3 regions of the Carboxydocella sp. ULO1 genome follow, and region 2 is predicted to be linked to each of the others. Evidence: riboswitches for the same ligand, from Rfam matches in the RefSeq annotation. Region 2 holds a riboswitch; each other region holds the start of a gene.

The links. A riboswitch is a leader RNA that binds a small molecule or an ion and turns the genes downstream of it on or off. The one in region 2 is predicted to bind cyclic di-GMP.
Region 1: another riboswitch for cyclic di-GMP. It lies ahead of flgB (flagellar basal body rod protein FlgB); the one in region 2 lies ahead of ULO1_RS07650 (transglutaminase family protein).
Region 3: another riboswitch for cyclic di-GMP. It lies ahead of ULO1_RS03085 (HD domain-containing phosphohydrolase); the one in region 2 lies ahead of ULO1_RS07650 (transglutaminase family protein).

What each region holds. Positions count from the first base shown of each region.
Region 1 is NZ_BDLQ01000021.1:106,287-111,366, forward strand. Features, by position in the region: gene fliG (flagellar motor switch protein FliG) at 1-422, opposite strand, end outside; gene fliF (flagellar basal-body MS-ring/collar protein FliF) at 434-1,972, opposite strand; gene fliE (flagellar hook-basal body complex protein FliE) at 2,001-2,303, opposite strand; gene flgC (flagellar basal body rod protein FlgC) at 2,326-2,778, opposite strand; gene flgB (flagellar basal body rod protein FlgB) at 2,782-3,207, opposite strand; cyclic di-GMP riboswitch class I at 3,260-3,345, opposite strand; gene codY (GTP-sensing pleiotropic transcriptional regulator CodY) at 3,566-4,348, opposite strand; gene hslU (ATP-dependent protease ATPase subunit HslU) at 4,385-5,080, opposite strand, start outside.
Region 2 is NZ_BDLQ01000040.1:22,566-27,645, forward strand. Features, by position in the region: gene ULO1_RS07640 (S8 family serine peptidase) at 1-463, shown strand, start outside; gene ULO1_RS07645 (S-layer homology domain-containing protein) at 596-2,323, shown strand; gene ULO1_RS07650 (transglutaminase family protein) at 2,371-3,249, opposite strand; cyclic di-GMP riboswitch class I at 3,377-3,466, opposite strand; gene ULO1_RS07655 (S8 family peptidase) at 3,600-4,661, shown strand; gene ULO1_RS07660 (hypothetical protein) at 4,671-5,080, opposite strand, start outside.
Region 3 is NZ_BDLQ01000012.1:29,893-34,972, reverse strand. Features, by position in the region: gene leuS (leucine--tRNA ligase) at 1-1,558, opposite strand, end outside; T-box leader at 1,607-1,832, opposite strand; gene rsfS (ribosome silencing factor) at 1,869-2,219, opposite strand; gene yqeK (bis(5'-nucleosyl)-tetraphosphatase (symmetrical) YqeK) at 2,220-2,789, opposite strand; gene ULO1_RS03090 (YbaK/EbsC family protein) at 2,917-3,399, shown strand; cyclic di-GMP riboswitch class I at 3,490-3,577, shown strand; gene ULO1_RS03085 (HD domain-containing phosphohydrolase) at 3,749-4,912, shown strand; gene ULO1_RS03080 (RNA-binding protein) at 4,953-5,080, opposite strand, start outside.

The DNA.
Region 1 (5,080 bases), on a different contig from region 2:
TGATCCGGATTTAAATAAGCCATCACCAGCGCAATAGTTTGAGGATGCTCACCCTGAATGAAGTTCAATAACTGGGATGGATCAGATTTGCGAATAAAGTCAAATGGTCTAACCTGAAGGTTTAAGGTCAGTTTTTGGATAATGTCAATGGCTTTTTGAGTGCCCAGGGCTCGCTCCAGGATTTCCCGGGCATAGTCGATACCACCCTGGTTAATATACTCTTTGGCTATACAAAGCTGATGAAATTCACGCAACACCTGTTCCGTATATTCCCGGCTGACCTTACGCAAATTGGCAATTTCAAAGGTCAGTTTCTCCACTTCATCTTCCTTCATTTTTTTCAGCACCTGAGCTGAGAGCTCAGGACCAAGGGCTATTAGCAATATTGCTGCTTTCTGCTTTCCTGTTAGACCTTTGGCCAACTACATCACCTCTATTCCTCGGCCAACCAGGTGCGTAACAACCCGGCCACATTTTCCGGTTCTTTTTTGGCCAGTTGCTCAATTTCTTCCTGAATTTTTTCCAGTTCAGATTTTTCTTGGGTCTTTTCAATGCTGACGCCGGCCAGAAGCTGTTCCACCGAAACCGGCTCAGGCTGTATTCCGCCTTTAGGAGTTAACACCTTCTTAAGCATGAAAGCAAGCCAGATTAGAACTATCGCAATCCCCGCCCAGATTGCTATCTGTTTGTAAAGTTCCATTTTTTCAGCTTTTGTCAGCTCAGCTGCCAGAGCCTGTTGATCGGATGTATCAAAAGGAATGGCGGTAACTTTAATCATATCACCACGAGCAGTATCAACACCCAGAGCACTGGCAACAACTTCCTGCACTGCTCCTACTTGATCCTCTTTTACCCTTTGCCCATCCACCATCACAGCTACTGACAGGCGCTTAATTGAGCCAGGCGCTACGACACGATGTTCTTGAGTACGGTCAATCTCATAGTTGCGGATTTTATTGCTCTTATTGCTTTCACTGCTGTTATTCTGCTGAGTTATTTGCTGATAACCGGGTATATTTGTGGTCGTTCCGGGAACTCCCTGCGGAATAGTGCTGCTGCCCTTCTGGTTTTCTTCCTGAATCTGCTCCGACCGCGTTACTTTATCTCCCCAGTCCTCTTTGTTGATTTCAACCCGGTCAAAGTCCAGTTCAGCAGTCACTCTAACCACTGCCTTACCCTGTCCAAAAACCCGGTCCAGCATAGACTGGGCTGATTTTTCCATATCCTTTTCCAGCTGCTGTTTTAATTCCAGCTGGGATGCTGTTAGCTTCGAACTATTTTTCTCTTCACTGCCCAGATTAATATCATCACTTAAACTCTGCATATTGGAATCAACAATTGTTACATTTTCCGGCTTTAAACCTTTAACACTATTGGCTACCAGACGGATCAGGCCCACTACCTGCTCTTCTTTTAATTTCTGGTAGGGTTTCAGTTTCAGCATTACTGCCGCTCTAGCTTCCTGTTCATTCTCCAGGGCAAACAAACTGTTCTGCGGCAACACAATATGAACCCGCGCCTGCTCAACCTCATTCATTCGCATGATAGTGCGGGTCAGTTCTCCTTCCAATGCCCGCTGGTATTTGGCCTGACGATCGGTATCTGTCTCCCCGAATTTAGGCTGGTCGAATAATTCAAAACCCACCACGCCACCAGTAGGTACACCATCACTGGCCAGTTTTAAGCGAATAGAAGCTTGCTGGTCAGCGGGTACCAGGATGGTCTTGCCATCCGCTGAAACCTGATATGGCACTTTCATCTCATCCAGTTTGGCTGTGATGGCACCAGCGTCGGCTGCTTCCAGGTTAGTAAAAAGGGGCTGATAATCAGGCTGCCGGTAAAAATACAAAATCGCCCCAATGGCTACAACAACAGTCACTGCCGCCGCCAGGGCCAGTATTTTCTGGGTTTGGTTGGCCTGTTGCCAGAATTGCATCAGTTTTTCCCTGACTTTGGCATATAACTCTTTCATATCCACCTTCCTCACTAACCTTTAACTTTTATACCTGCATGCGCATGATTTCCTGATACGCCTCAATTACCTTATTGCGTATTTGTACCGTTAATTGCAAAGCCAGATTAGCTTTTTCCCCGATAATCATTACGGTGTGCAAATCAGGGGCCTGACCGGTCAAGAGTTGCATCCTGGCGGCATCGCTCTGTTTTTGCAACTCATCCACTTTGGCCAAATTGGCAGCCAGTATTTCACTAAAACTGGGACCCTCACTGTTAGTAACAGTTTTTGTTTTATCCAACCCCAGGGGTTGAGCCAATCCGCTGCTTTGGATTGCTTCGATTTTCATTCTTTCACCCCTTTTCCGCTAATTAACGGCCAATATCCAGAGCCTTGACCGCCATGGACTTAGCAGCATTCAAGGCGGTAACATTGGCTTCATAAGCTCTCGTAGCTGAAATCATGTCTACCATTTCCGTCACTACATTCACATTCGGCATTGTCACATACCCCTGGTTATCGGCATCCGGATGCTGGGGGTTGTAAACTCTGGGTAAAGGACTCTGGTCTTCTGCAACCTGAACTACCCTAACTCCCTTTCCCGCAGGAACAGGTTTTTGCTGCCCCAGAGCATTCTGTAAAGCCTGGGCAAAGGTAAGCTCATCGGCCCGCTCTGCAAAAACTACCATTTGCCGCCGATAAGGGCCTCCGTTCTGCGTTCTGGTAGTATTAACATTAGCCAGATTGTTGGAAATAACATCTAGCCGCAACCTCTGGGCCGTCAATCCTGAAGCACTGATTTCCAGACTGTCAAACCAGCTCATTAATTAGCGCCTCCCTTCGGAGATCACATATTTCAGCTTGGCAATTTCCGCTCCAATTTGTCTGGATAAAGCTTCATAATAAATGGTGTTTTTCGCCAGTTCAGCCATTTCCAAATCAATATCTACATTGTTACCATCATTTCGGAGAGAAGTATCCTCCTGCCGGACAAGCTGAGGTTGAACAGCCACAATTGGGACAGAACCAATGGGCAAATGTTTAGCATCCGTTCTGACACCTGCAAGGGTAGTCTTTTCTCCCTGTCCTAACGCTGCAGCCAGAACCTCTTCAAAAACCACATCACTGCGTTTAAAACCAGGTGTGCTCACATTAGCAATGTTATTGCTTAAAACCTGATGCCGCAGGCTGGCTGCATCCAGACCCCGTTCTAAAAAATTGATTGTCGAAAGATTGAGAATGCGCTCGATCATCTCGCTATCCCTCCAAAAAATAAACCCGGCAGAGGCCAGGGCAAGAGAACCCTTTGGTAACCCGGCTGCCATACTCATCTGAGCTACAGGCCCGTGGCTTTGCGTCTTGGCCTTTCGACCAAGTTGCCCTGAGCAAAGGACAGGACTTTAGTCCCATATTATTGCTTTTTGTTTAACCATTTTCGTTTTTCTTCTTTTTTTGTCATCTTATGTCGCATTATATATTCGCCGCAGCTGGCGAAATTCCTTTCTCTTATCAATAAAATATCAAGCTTTACCTTAAAAAATATAGTATTTGTTGCTGGAAAGACAAGAAAAAAAACCACCAGTAAGGTGGTTTTTCATCGTTTTCTAAAAATTAGTGTTTTAGCTTTTTTAGTTCTTCCAGCAGCCGATCATTTAATACCCGGATATAAGTGCCTTTCATTCCCAGGGATTTGGACTCAATCACACCTGCGCTTTCAAATTTTCGCAGAGCGTTTACAATTACCGAACGCGTAATACCTACCCGGTCAGCAATTTTGCTGGCCACCAGCAATCCTTCTTCCCCGCCCAGTTCCTCAAAAATATGCTCAACTGCCTCCAGTTCCGAGAAGGACAGGGTAGCCAGAGCGATTTGAACAGCCGCTTTTTTCCTTGCTTCTTCTTCTACTCGCTCGGCTTTAGATCTGAGGATTTCCATTCCAATAACAGTCGCACCATATTCGGCCAGGATTAAATCGGCATTACTGAATTCAGTATTAAATTTAGCCAGGACCAGAGTGCCCAGGCGGTCACCGCCACCCAGTATGGGAACTACCGTTGTACGCTTCCCACTGAATATACAGGTATGCCCGCCTTCAAAAACACAGGTGTTGGCCCGCTGGTGAAAATCAGTACAAGTATCAGAAACTTTAAGCAGAGCCTCATTGTATGCCTCAGGAAACCGCTCTGCCTGTTCCACGATCTGAACCATGGTGTCACATTCGAATTTTTTCATAAACGCATGGCCCAGTACTTTTCCTCTTCTTCCCACAATGTAAACATTGGCATCTACACAATCACACAAAACTTTGGCCATTTCTTCAAAATCTACAGGGTTGCCCGCTGCTTTCTGTAAAAGTCGGTTGATCTTCCTCGTCTTCTCTAAAAGTATTTCCATTTCTTCCATTCCTGCTGTCCCTCCAAAGAATAGTGTTTATAAAATATATCGGCTCAAATCCCGATTTTGCACCACATCAGCCAGCTTTTTTCTGACATATTCGGCATCAATAGTAATATGTTTTTCCTCAGTTTCCGGAGCAGCAAAGGCAATATCTTCCAGAACTTTTTCCAAAATAGTGTGTAATCTTCGTGCCCCGATATTCTCTGTTTCTTCATTTACAGTATAAGCTATTTTCGCTATTTCAGCAAGGGCATTTTCAGAGAATTTAACTTCTATGCCTTCTGTAGCCAGCAAAGCTGTATATTGCTTGATTAATGAGTTCTGCGGCTCAATTAAAATTTGTAAAAAATCCTGTTCACTCAATGGTTCTAATTCAACCCGGATTGGAAATCTTCCTTGCAGTTCTGGAATCAAATCCGATGGTTTCGCAACATGAAAGGCACCAGCAGCAATGAAGAGCATGTGATCTGTTTTGATGGCCCCATATTTGGTCATGACGGTTGAACCTTCCACAATCGGCAATATATCCCGCTGAACCCCACCCCGCGACACATCTGGCCCACCAGTCTGTTCCCTGGCTGCAATCTTGTCAATTTCGTCCAGAAAAATTATTCCTGTTTCTTCTGCTCGCTCAATCGCTGCTGCAATCACTTCATCCATATCAATGAGTTTCTGTGCCTCTTCCTGCATCAATATTCTTCTCGCTTCCGCTACAGTTACTTTCCGTTT
Region 2 (5,080 bases):
AGAACGGGTCGAGATGTTTTGGGACGAAGAACTTATTGGCAGTATAGCTGGTGGCACTCAACCATACCGGTTTGCCTTATCACTTAAGGAGAAAAGGGCGGGAAGCCATATTCTTAAAGCTATTGCCTACACACCAGGGGGCAGACGGGCTATAAGTCCGGCGGTAAAGGTGCAAAAAGGGGTGGAGATCCTGTGGCTCAGTCCCATTCCGGGGACGAGAATTTGGGGGAAAAAAGAAGTCAAGGTGCGATTCGGTGAGCCGGTTAGCCGGGCAGAGCTGCTGGTAAATGATCAGCGACTGGGAATCAGATACCCGAATGGTACGGGTCCGGTAAGTTGGACGCTGGATGCTGCAGCGTATCCGGACTTGACGGTATTGGTGCTAAAAGTGCTGGCTCTGGCAGCAGAAGAACGAATTATCAGCTCAATGATTGTGCCATTAACGGTGGACAGCCAGGCATGAGAAAAACGCAAGCTGCAGGTTTTTGTCGAAATATGACTAAAAATATTTGCTTAACCAGAGCAGGAAAATCAAAACAAATATAGAAAAAGAAATTTATTGTATAGAATATTCTGCAGAAAGGGGCTGAAAAGTTTGCATAAAAAAATAATTTCCGTCATTTGCGTCCTATTCTTGCTGTTGACGGAATTTTTTCCTGCGCGGCAGGCAGGGGCAGTTGAAGACAAGGCTGGTGTGGGCTATGTGGCCCTGGGGGATTCGCTGGCCCTGGGTGTAGGCAGCTCTAAAAGTTATGTCCAGAGATTTTACGAGCAAATAAAAGACAGGCGGGGCGTCAAGGAATTGACCCTGATCGCAGAAGAACAGGCAACCAGCAGGGATCTGCTCCGGTTTGTTACCGATCCGGCCAATCGGGAAGCGATCAAAAAGGCCAGGGTGATTACCATCTGGTTTGGCGCCCATGATTTCATGCAGGCAGTGAGACGCAATCCCCACAATTACCGGCAGGCCGGAAATGAGTTGAAAGAGAACTTGATTACTGCGGTGCAATTAATAAGGTCTATTAATACCGGTAAGGATACTACCATCTATCTGCTCAACTTCTACAACCCGGCACCCGGAGAAAAAGTTCCAGGGGTGAGGACTACCGATCCGGCAGAGAAAAAGTATGAAGCCTTTGATTTGTTGATTCCTTACCTGAATGGTTTTATTGCTGATGCCGTGAAACAGGTCAACAGTGACCCCTATATGCCTCCTGTGGTGATTGTGGATGTGTTCAAGTCCCTGCAGGAGCTGGGGTCAGATAAATATCTGGGCAAAGGAAAGGATCCGATTTATCAGGACTACAGTAATGCCCATCTCTCCGATGCCGGGCACCAGGCGGTAGCTGAGGCACTGTTCAAGGCTCCCGTCAGCATCCGGCCGGGCAGGCCGCTGGCTCCTTCCCAGGTAGAAGAGTTCTCCCTGCCGGCTAACGGTGGAACCGTTAGTGCAAATCAGGGACGGTTGACAGTGGATTTTGGCAATAGCAGTTTGCCGGCCAATGCCTTGCTTTATGTCAAAATCTATGAAGAGGCGCCTTTTATCATCAGGGGCGATCTGCTCAGCCCGGTTTATGATCTGACTCTGTCCTTTAAACCGGCACAAGCCTTCAAAATTAGCTTTAAGCTGGATCAGAGCAAAGTTCAGGGTGAAAAAAATATTTATCTCTTCGAATTTAAAGGCAATGGTCAAAAACTGAAAGTCCGGCAGCAAAATTTTGATGCTGCTACCGGGACCATTACTGCCAGTATTAAACGAGGCGGTTTATACGGGGTAGTAGCTGTGAAGAACAGTTTCCCCGATACTGCTAAACACTGGGCCAGAGGGGAGATCGAAAAAATCGCCGGGTTGGCCGTAATCGATGGAGATGAGCAGGGATACTTCCGGCCAGAGCAGCCGGTTGCCCGGGCAGAAGCGGCTAAAATGCTGGTGGAAGCCACAGGAGCAGAAATAGAGGATAGCGCCACTGCGACCTTCTCTGATGTCCAGAGTTCGGCCTGGTATGCGCCCTATGTGGCTGCAGCGGCCAAAGCCGGACTGATGCAGGGGTATCAGGGCAAGTTTCGGCCAGGGGATAAGTTAACCCGGCAGGAGCTGGCAGTGATCCTGGAACGGGCTTATGGGAGCAAAATCAAGGGCGGAAATGGCGGTAAGCTGGAGAGCTACAGCGACCGGCAGCAGGTAGCCACCTGGGCGCAGGGAGCAGTGAACAAACTGGTGGAAGCCGGCATCCTGAAAGGACGGGAAAAAAATAAACTGGCTCCGGCAGGAGTGACGACAAGAGCTGAACTGGCAGCGTTGCTGGCCAGATTGATGTCATAAGGGAAAAAGCGGTACCAGGCCGTAAGGCGAGGTACCGCTTTTGCAGTTTATCGGTATTCTTCCGCCCGGTGGTAGCGGTAGAACTGGCTGTAGGACATGGAGAAGTAGAGGGTTTGGGCACGCGGGATAAATCGGTTGCCCGCCAGGTAACCGGCATCCCAGGTAGGGTCCAGGGGTTGCCATTTGCCGTCCAGCAGGACTTCGGCCCAGGAGTGTTCGTACCAGACGCGGTCATAGGCCTGGCCCACCACTACCCTGGCCGGCAGGTTAGCGGCGCGCAGGAGAGCTACCGTCAGATTGGCATAATCCAGGCAGAGGCCCTTGCGGCTGGCCAGGGTGGCCAGGGCGCCTGAACCGGGACCATAAAGTTGCTGGCTGCTGAGGCGAGCAGCATCATAGGCTATATTGCTGGTTACCCAGCGGTAAATATTATAGGCTTTTGGTCTGGCGCCGGCGTTTTTTCCAACCAGATCCTGGGCCAGTTTCCGCAAGGTGGGATGGTCGCTTTCCACGCCACTGCCAGGCAGGAGATAACGTCGGTCCGGCAAGTCGATAGCTTCCAGACGTGCTTCAGCCTCGATCTGGTAGAGGAAAGCAGCACCGGCCGGGAGATAAACGGTCAGGTAATACTGGCCGCTGCCAAAGCGCAACCAGAAGGAACCAGTGATAGCACCGTTACGGACCGGGAAGTAATAGGCGGCGCGGTCATCGCCGCGACGGATTTCCACCAGTACCTGTCCGGCAGGCAAGTTCTGACCCTGAATCAGCAATTGTCCCGGTTGAGCGGGATTGATTTTTACCTTTACCAATTCGGAAGTTAAGGGTTCCAGCCACCTGACACCAGGCTGGGCAGCTGCCCAGGCCGGCACTGCGGCTATTAGCCAGAGCAGAAACAGGAGAATCAGACTCACGCTTCGCTTCCTCATAAAATATCGCCCCCAGCGGGAAGGGAAAGCCGGGGGCGCGTACAGTAAAGGGTGGGAAAGAAACAGCCTGCTTTCCACTGGAAAGCAGGCTGCTCAAAATGGCTATAGTGCCATTACCCTTTGCCATATGAGCAGCCTGGCAATCATAGTTCCCGACGGGAACCTTAGACCCATGGCTTTGCGCCCCAGGCTTTCGCCTGGTTTGCCCGTTGTCTTCTGTTCTTACCCAATATATTCGGGGTTAAATGGAAAAATCCTGCCTCTAGCAAGAAGTTCTAATTTAATAGAAAAATCGCCAATTTAACGACAGCGGAATATAATGCAACAAAAAGACAGAGGAGGCAAACCGGATGGAAGGCAAGAAGCGTTATATTCTCAAACTGGAAGAACGTTACTGGCGACGGCGGCGTGAAGGCTTACTGCGCTCTCTTTCCGGCAAGATAGTCCGCAGTTTTGAAACTATGCCTTATCTGGTAATTGAATTGAACCAGACTGAAGTTGAGCAGATACGGAACCTGCGCGGGGTAATGGAAGTTTTTGAAGATGAACAGGCCACCACCCAGGAACAGCAAATACCCTGGGGGGTGGCGGTGCTGGCAGGCCCGCAGGTGGCGAGCCAGCTGGGGGTCAATGGTTCAGGAGTAAGGGTAGGGGTGCTGGATACAGGAATTGATTTACAGCATCCTGATTTGAAGGTGGCCGGAGGGATTGCGCTGACAGGGGACAGCTTCCAGGATGATAATGGTCATGGCACCCATGTGGCCGGGATAATAGCGGCTCAGGACAATAGCCAAGGGGTAGTCGGGATTGCCCCGGGGGTCGAGCTCTTTGCTATCAAGGCCCTGAACAGTGCGGGGAGCGGCTGGTACAGCGACATAGCGGCTGGTCTGGAATGGGCCATCAAAAACCGGCTGGATATAGTCAACCTGAGCCTGGGAGGAAAACAGAACAATCCCCTTTTGCGGTATGCGGTGAAAAGAGCAGCCAGAGCGGGAATCCTGCTAATGGCTGCGGCGGGCAATGCTGGGAACGAAGAAGGAAAAGGGGATACCGTTCTCTATCCGGCCAGGTATCCGGAAGTGATGGCCGTAGGAGCGATTGACCGTCAGTGGCAACGGGCTCCCTTTTCCAGCACTGGCCCGGCCCTGGATCTGGTAGCGCCGGGGGTGGAGATTCTCAGTACTATACCGGGGGGAGATTATAAGGTGATGAGCGGAACATCGATGGCCAGTCCCCATATCACCGGGCTGGCAGCCTTATTGAAATCCGCCTATCCCAGGCTGAAAGCGAAAGAGATCAGGCAACGGCTGACAGCTGGTGCAATTGATCTGGGCAGTAAAGGATGGGACAGCTGGTATGGCTATGGGCTGCCCACTGGCATCCAGGTTCTGGGCAAAAGAAAACCCCGCTAAGCGGGGTTTTCAGTTTGCGGCCAGCAATCTTTGCAGACCGGCCAGGGTGTCACTGACCAGCAGGGCCAGGGGTTTGCTGAGGGCCTGGATTTGCTGCTGGGGTGGTAAAGTGGTCAGGGGTTTTTGCAGTAATAGTTTTTGCTCTGCTTCTGGCAAGCGATAGAATTCGTAGAGGAAGCGGGCAGCCAGCTCATTGCGATTCCAGCCCACCAGTTTGTTGACGATGATCACAGTCAGTTGCTCTCGACCGGTATCAGGGGTGAGGTCCGGCAAAAGGGCCTGGATTTGCGCATCAGGAACGGTTTTGAGTTGAGCTAGTACCAGTTGATCCAGCTGGGCCCGGCTCAGCTGCTTGGCCTGGCTGGCCAGGGCCAGAGCCACCGTTTCCGCACCGGTAGTACCGGGTTGCCGGGCCTGCA
Region 3 (5,080 bases), on a different contig from region 2:
AGGGCACATCTGTAGCCCGTGGGGTAGTGTAGCGCAGGAAATACCAGGATGAGCAGATAAAAGTATCCATGGTATCGGTTTCCCGCCGGGCGGCTCCGCCGCACTGCGGACAGGTGGTGTGGACAAATTCCTCGCATTCCGCCAGAGGTGACTGACCCCCGGGCTTGAAATCCACATTTTCCGGCAACAGCACCGGCAGCTGTTCTTCCGGTACCGGCACAATCCCGCAACTATCGCAGTAGACAATGGGAATAGGCGCACCCCAGTAACGCTGGCGGGAAATCAGCCAGTCCCGCAAGCGGTAATTAACCCGCTTGCGCCCCAGTCCTCTGGCCTCAATGGTTTCGGCGATTCTATCCCAGGCTTCTTCATTGGGCAGGCCATTGAATTCCCCGGAGTTGACCAGCTTGCCTTCCCCGGCATAGGCCGCGGTCATGCTGGCACCATCCAGTTCTTCCCCTTCCGGCTGGATTACCACAACCACCGGCAGCTTGTATTTGCGGGCAAATTCAAAGTCCCGCTGATCATGGGCTGGAACCCCCATTACCGCCCCGGTACCATAATCCAGTAAGACGTAATTGGCAATCAGGATGGGTACTTCCTTGCCTGTCAGGGGATTGACGGCATAGGCCCCGGTGAAAACCCCTTCCTTTTCCGCTTCCGTGGATGTGCGGGCGATTTCGCTCAGGGTTTTCATTCTTTCCCGGAAAGCCATAACCTCAGCTTCCTGGGGCTGGCCTTTTACCAGTTCCGGCACCAGGGGATGTTCGGGGGCCAGCACCATATAGGTTACCCCGAAAATGGTATCCGGTCGGGTAGTATAGACGGTAATGGTTTCCTCCCGCCCCTTGATGCCAAAGGTGATTTCCACCCCTTCACTGCGGCCGATCCAGTTTTCCTGCATAATCTTGACCTTTTCCGGCCAGCCGGTCAGTTTTTCCAGGTCATTCAGCAAACGTTCCGCATAATCGGTAATGCGCAAGAACCACTGTTCCAGGTCCTTTTTGGTAACCTGGGAATCACAGCGTTCACAGTGCCCATCCACCACCTGCTCATTGGCCAGCACGGTGGCACAGGAAGGACACCAGTTAACCGCCGATTTTTTCTTATAAGCCAGACCTTTTTTGAAGAATTGCAGGAACAGCCACTGGGTCCAGCGATAATAGCCGGGATGACAGGTAGCTACCTCCCGGTCCCAGTCATAACTGATCCCCATGCCCTTTAATTGCCGCCGCATATTGTCAATATTGGACCAGGTCCAGGTCGCCGGATGAATCCCATGCTTAATTGCCGCATTTTCTGCCGGCAAGCCAAAAGCATCCCAGCCCATGGGATGCAGTACCTGGTAACCCTGCATGGTTTTAAAGCGGGCCACCACATCCCCGATGGAATAATTGCGCACATGCCCCATATGCAAATTGCCGGAGGGATAAGGGAACATCTCCAGACAATAATACTTGGGCTTGTCCTGACTTTCTTCTACCCGGTAGAGCTTTTCCTCCGCCCAGCGGGCCTGCCACTTCGGTTCGATCTCAGCAAAATTATAGCGCTGCTCCATCCAGTCCACTCCTCCTTATTTTTGCCAAATAGAAAAGCCTTTCCTCCCCCTTGGGACGAAAGGCCTTGCTTCCGCGGTACCACCCAAATTGACCGGACTCAAAAAGCCCGATCCCCTTGCTGCCGGTAACGGCGGCGGCCGGGAAAGACTACTGCCAGCGGGTTCGCCTTTCCAGCTCCGGGGCCAGTTCCCCTATGGCGGTTACCGCTTTCCACCAGCCAGCGGCTCTCTGTCAACCGGCTAATAAGGTACTCTTCCCCTTCATCGCCATTAAATTACCATTTTGTCCGATATTATACTGAAAAGCGGCTTAACTGTCAAGGCGCTTAGCCTCGCCCCAGAGACGTTCCAGGTTATAATACTGGCGCTCTTCCTCCAGAAAGACATGCACCACCGCCTGACCATAATCCAGCAAAATCCAGCGGCCAGAACGCAGGCCTTCCCGCCGCAGGGGAATTACCCCCAGGCCTTCCTTGACCTTCTCTTCAATCCCATCGGCGATAGCCCGCACCTGGGTGGTGGAATTACCGCTCATGATGACAAAATAATCGGTCATAATTGAGAGTTCACCCAGTTCCAGAATAGTGATATTGCGGGCTTTCTTGTCTTCGGCACCGGCTTTAATCAAATCCAGTAACTTTCTGGTCTCTTGCTCAGACACTTATTTTACCTCCCTTGCCTTAAGTCTTAGTAACTGGGCATTGCGGGCCCTAACCGCCAGCGGATGGATGTATTGCTGGCGCTCCAGCAAATAGCGGAGAGTATGATCCAGCCCGGCCAGATAGGCCCCTTCCAGATCCCTGGCTGCCAGCAGTCTCAATTCCTCCACTCCAGGGTAATCCCGTCCCGGTTCGATCATATCGGCCACAAACAACAGCTTGTCCAGGGCTGTCGCCTCCGGATGGCCCAGGGTATGACGGGCAATGGCCTGCAAAACTTCCTTGTCCCTTACCCCCTGTTCAGCCGCCAGCTGCGCTCCCACCGGCCCATGTAAAAGCATGGGTACAGCCAGCCAGTCGGCATCCAGTTCCAGCCCCTGCTGCCGGGCCAGTTCCAGCAACCGCTCCGGAGGATAATCGCGGGCGACATCATGCCAGAGGGCCGCCTGTTCCGCCTTTTCCGGCTCCAGTCCATGAATAAGGGCCAAGCGGCGGGCCTGCTGGCGTACCCCTTCAATATGCTGCCAGCGTTCTCCTTTTACTTGTTGTTGAATAAAGGTAACTGCTTCCATCCCGGTTAACCCCTGTTGACAGTTTTCTCCGCCCATTATAGCATAAACAGGCAAAAATGGCGAGTGCCTTGCATTTTCTCCCATTTTTCTTTATACTGACTCTAAAAAAGGAGATGAGGGGGAGACGATGGTGGTACAAACCCTGCAAAATCCAGTTCATCAACGGATTCAGGAATTTCTGGATCAATTCCAGCTGGGAATAAAGGTAATCGAGTTTGAGGTCAGTACCGAAACCAGTGAGCTGGCTGCCAGGGCGCTAGGGGTGACACCGGCCCAAATCGCTAAAAGCCTGGTATTCCTGGCTGATGAGAAGCCCCTGCTGGTAGTTACCTGTGGAGATCTCAGGGTGGATACCAAAAAATTAAAGGCCTTAACCGGAGCCCGCAAAATCCGTTTTGCTAACCCCGAACAGGCCCTGCACTATACCGGCTATCCCGCTGGCGGAGTTTGTCCCTTTGCTCTCTCCCAGCCCCTGCCGGTATATCTGGATATCAGTATGCAGAGATTTCCGCTTGTCTATGCTGCTGCCGGTACTCCCAATTCAGCTGTGCCAGTAACCCTGGAGCAACTGCAGGTTATTACCGGTGGTCAAGTGGTGGATGTATGTTAAAATATTCTTTATCCAGTATTGACATTTTTAGTTTAATTGTAATAAATTATTTAGTAGATTAAATTTGTGCTATACAATAAAATGCAAAACAGTCGATAAAGGCAAACCCATCGAAAGATGGGGGCGCAAAGCCATGGGTCTAAGGCCCCTCCAGGGCTATGATTGCCAGGTTGCCGAAGCTGGAAAGCAGCGAGCATATGGTTGCTCTGCCTTTCCATGGGCTTCCCTGGAAAGGCTTTTTCTATTATTAAGGATGTTTAAGAATCTAGTCCGGAAAAATGGTACCGCTGGCTTTAATGCTAATCTGCTATTTCATGGTTAATAACATAGGGAAGGGGATACAATTTCAATGGATATCAAGTACATCAGCCTGTTCGCTGCCAAATACTCGGAAATACCAACTAATGAAGTCATGATTGCAGCGATTAATACAATCATCCAGGCTGTTGAAGCAAAAGACAGTTATACAAAACATCACTCCCAGAAAGTAGCAGAGTATGCCAGAATCATTGCCCTGGAAATGGATCTCCCACAAGAACAGGTGGAGCAAATCTATCTGGCCGCACTATTCCACGATATCGGTAAAATCGGAGTACCCGACCAAATATTAAGAAAGCCAGATAAGTTAACAGAAGAAGAAATGACCCTGCTTAAACAGCATCCTTTAATAGCATGTCGTATTCTGGAAGGATTTGAAAGTTTTCGGGAACTATTGCCTGCCATTGCTCAGCACCATGAATACTGGAATGGAAGCGGTTACCCCTATGGCCTGGTTGGTGAAACCATTGATTTAGGCGCCAGAATATTAGCAGTGGCAGATGCTTTTGATGCAATGACCAGTGACAGAGTATACCGTCCAGGTATGTCCCAGGAACAGGCAATCGGGATATTAATTCAAGAGGCAGGTAAACAATGGGACCCGCAGGTAGTAAATGTCTTCATTAATTGGTGGGAAAAAACTTTTAACCCTGAAGGACACCATGATTGGCAGTATAAACATATAGTAGCACTTTATAAAAATTTTTTAGAGGATGTCACAAACGGAAAGGTAAAGTTAATCAGCGATGAAGAAATTAAACACCACGAACTCGATTACACCTATTTTACTAAAGTTTCTATTAAAAGCGTTTTTGATATATCCCAGGCCAGACAAATGTTTAGCAACTGGCTGGAAAAAATTTTAGTACCCCAGCATAAGCAAAGGATCTATTCCGTGGTTTTTTCTGAGTTAATCACAAATATTGTAAAACATGCTGGCCGGGGGCACGTACAATGGGGGTTAGATAAAAGCTATAACATCATTATTACCCTTAGAGACGAGGGAAAAGGGTTTGTGCTGGAAAAATTGCCACAATCCATCCTAATTAATGGTTTTTCCACCCGGAACTCCCTGGGAAGAGGTCTGCCGCTAGTTTTTAATCAATGTGAACAATTGCTTATCTCCTATACTGGAAAGGGTACCTTTATTTCAGTAAAACTGGCCTGTGAAAAGATTGCTGAAAAAGAATTTTAAAAGAAGACTGCCGACGTAAAGGTCGACAGTCTTCTTTTACTTACTGTAATTCCCTGGGTTTAGCCTCATTTACAGTAATTGTACGTCCCTGTAGCTCCGCCCCGTTCATCGCCTGAATCATGCGATCGGCATCGGCATCATTGACTTCCACAAAACCGAAACCGCGAC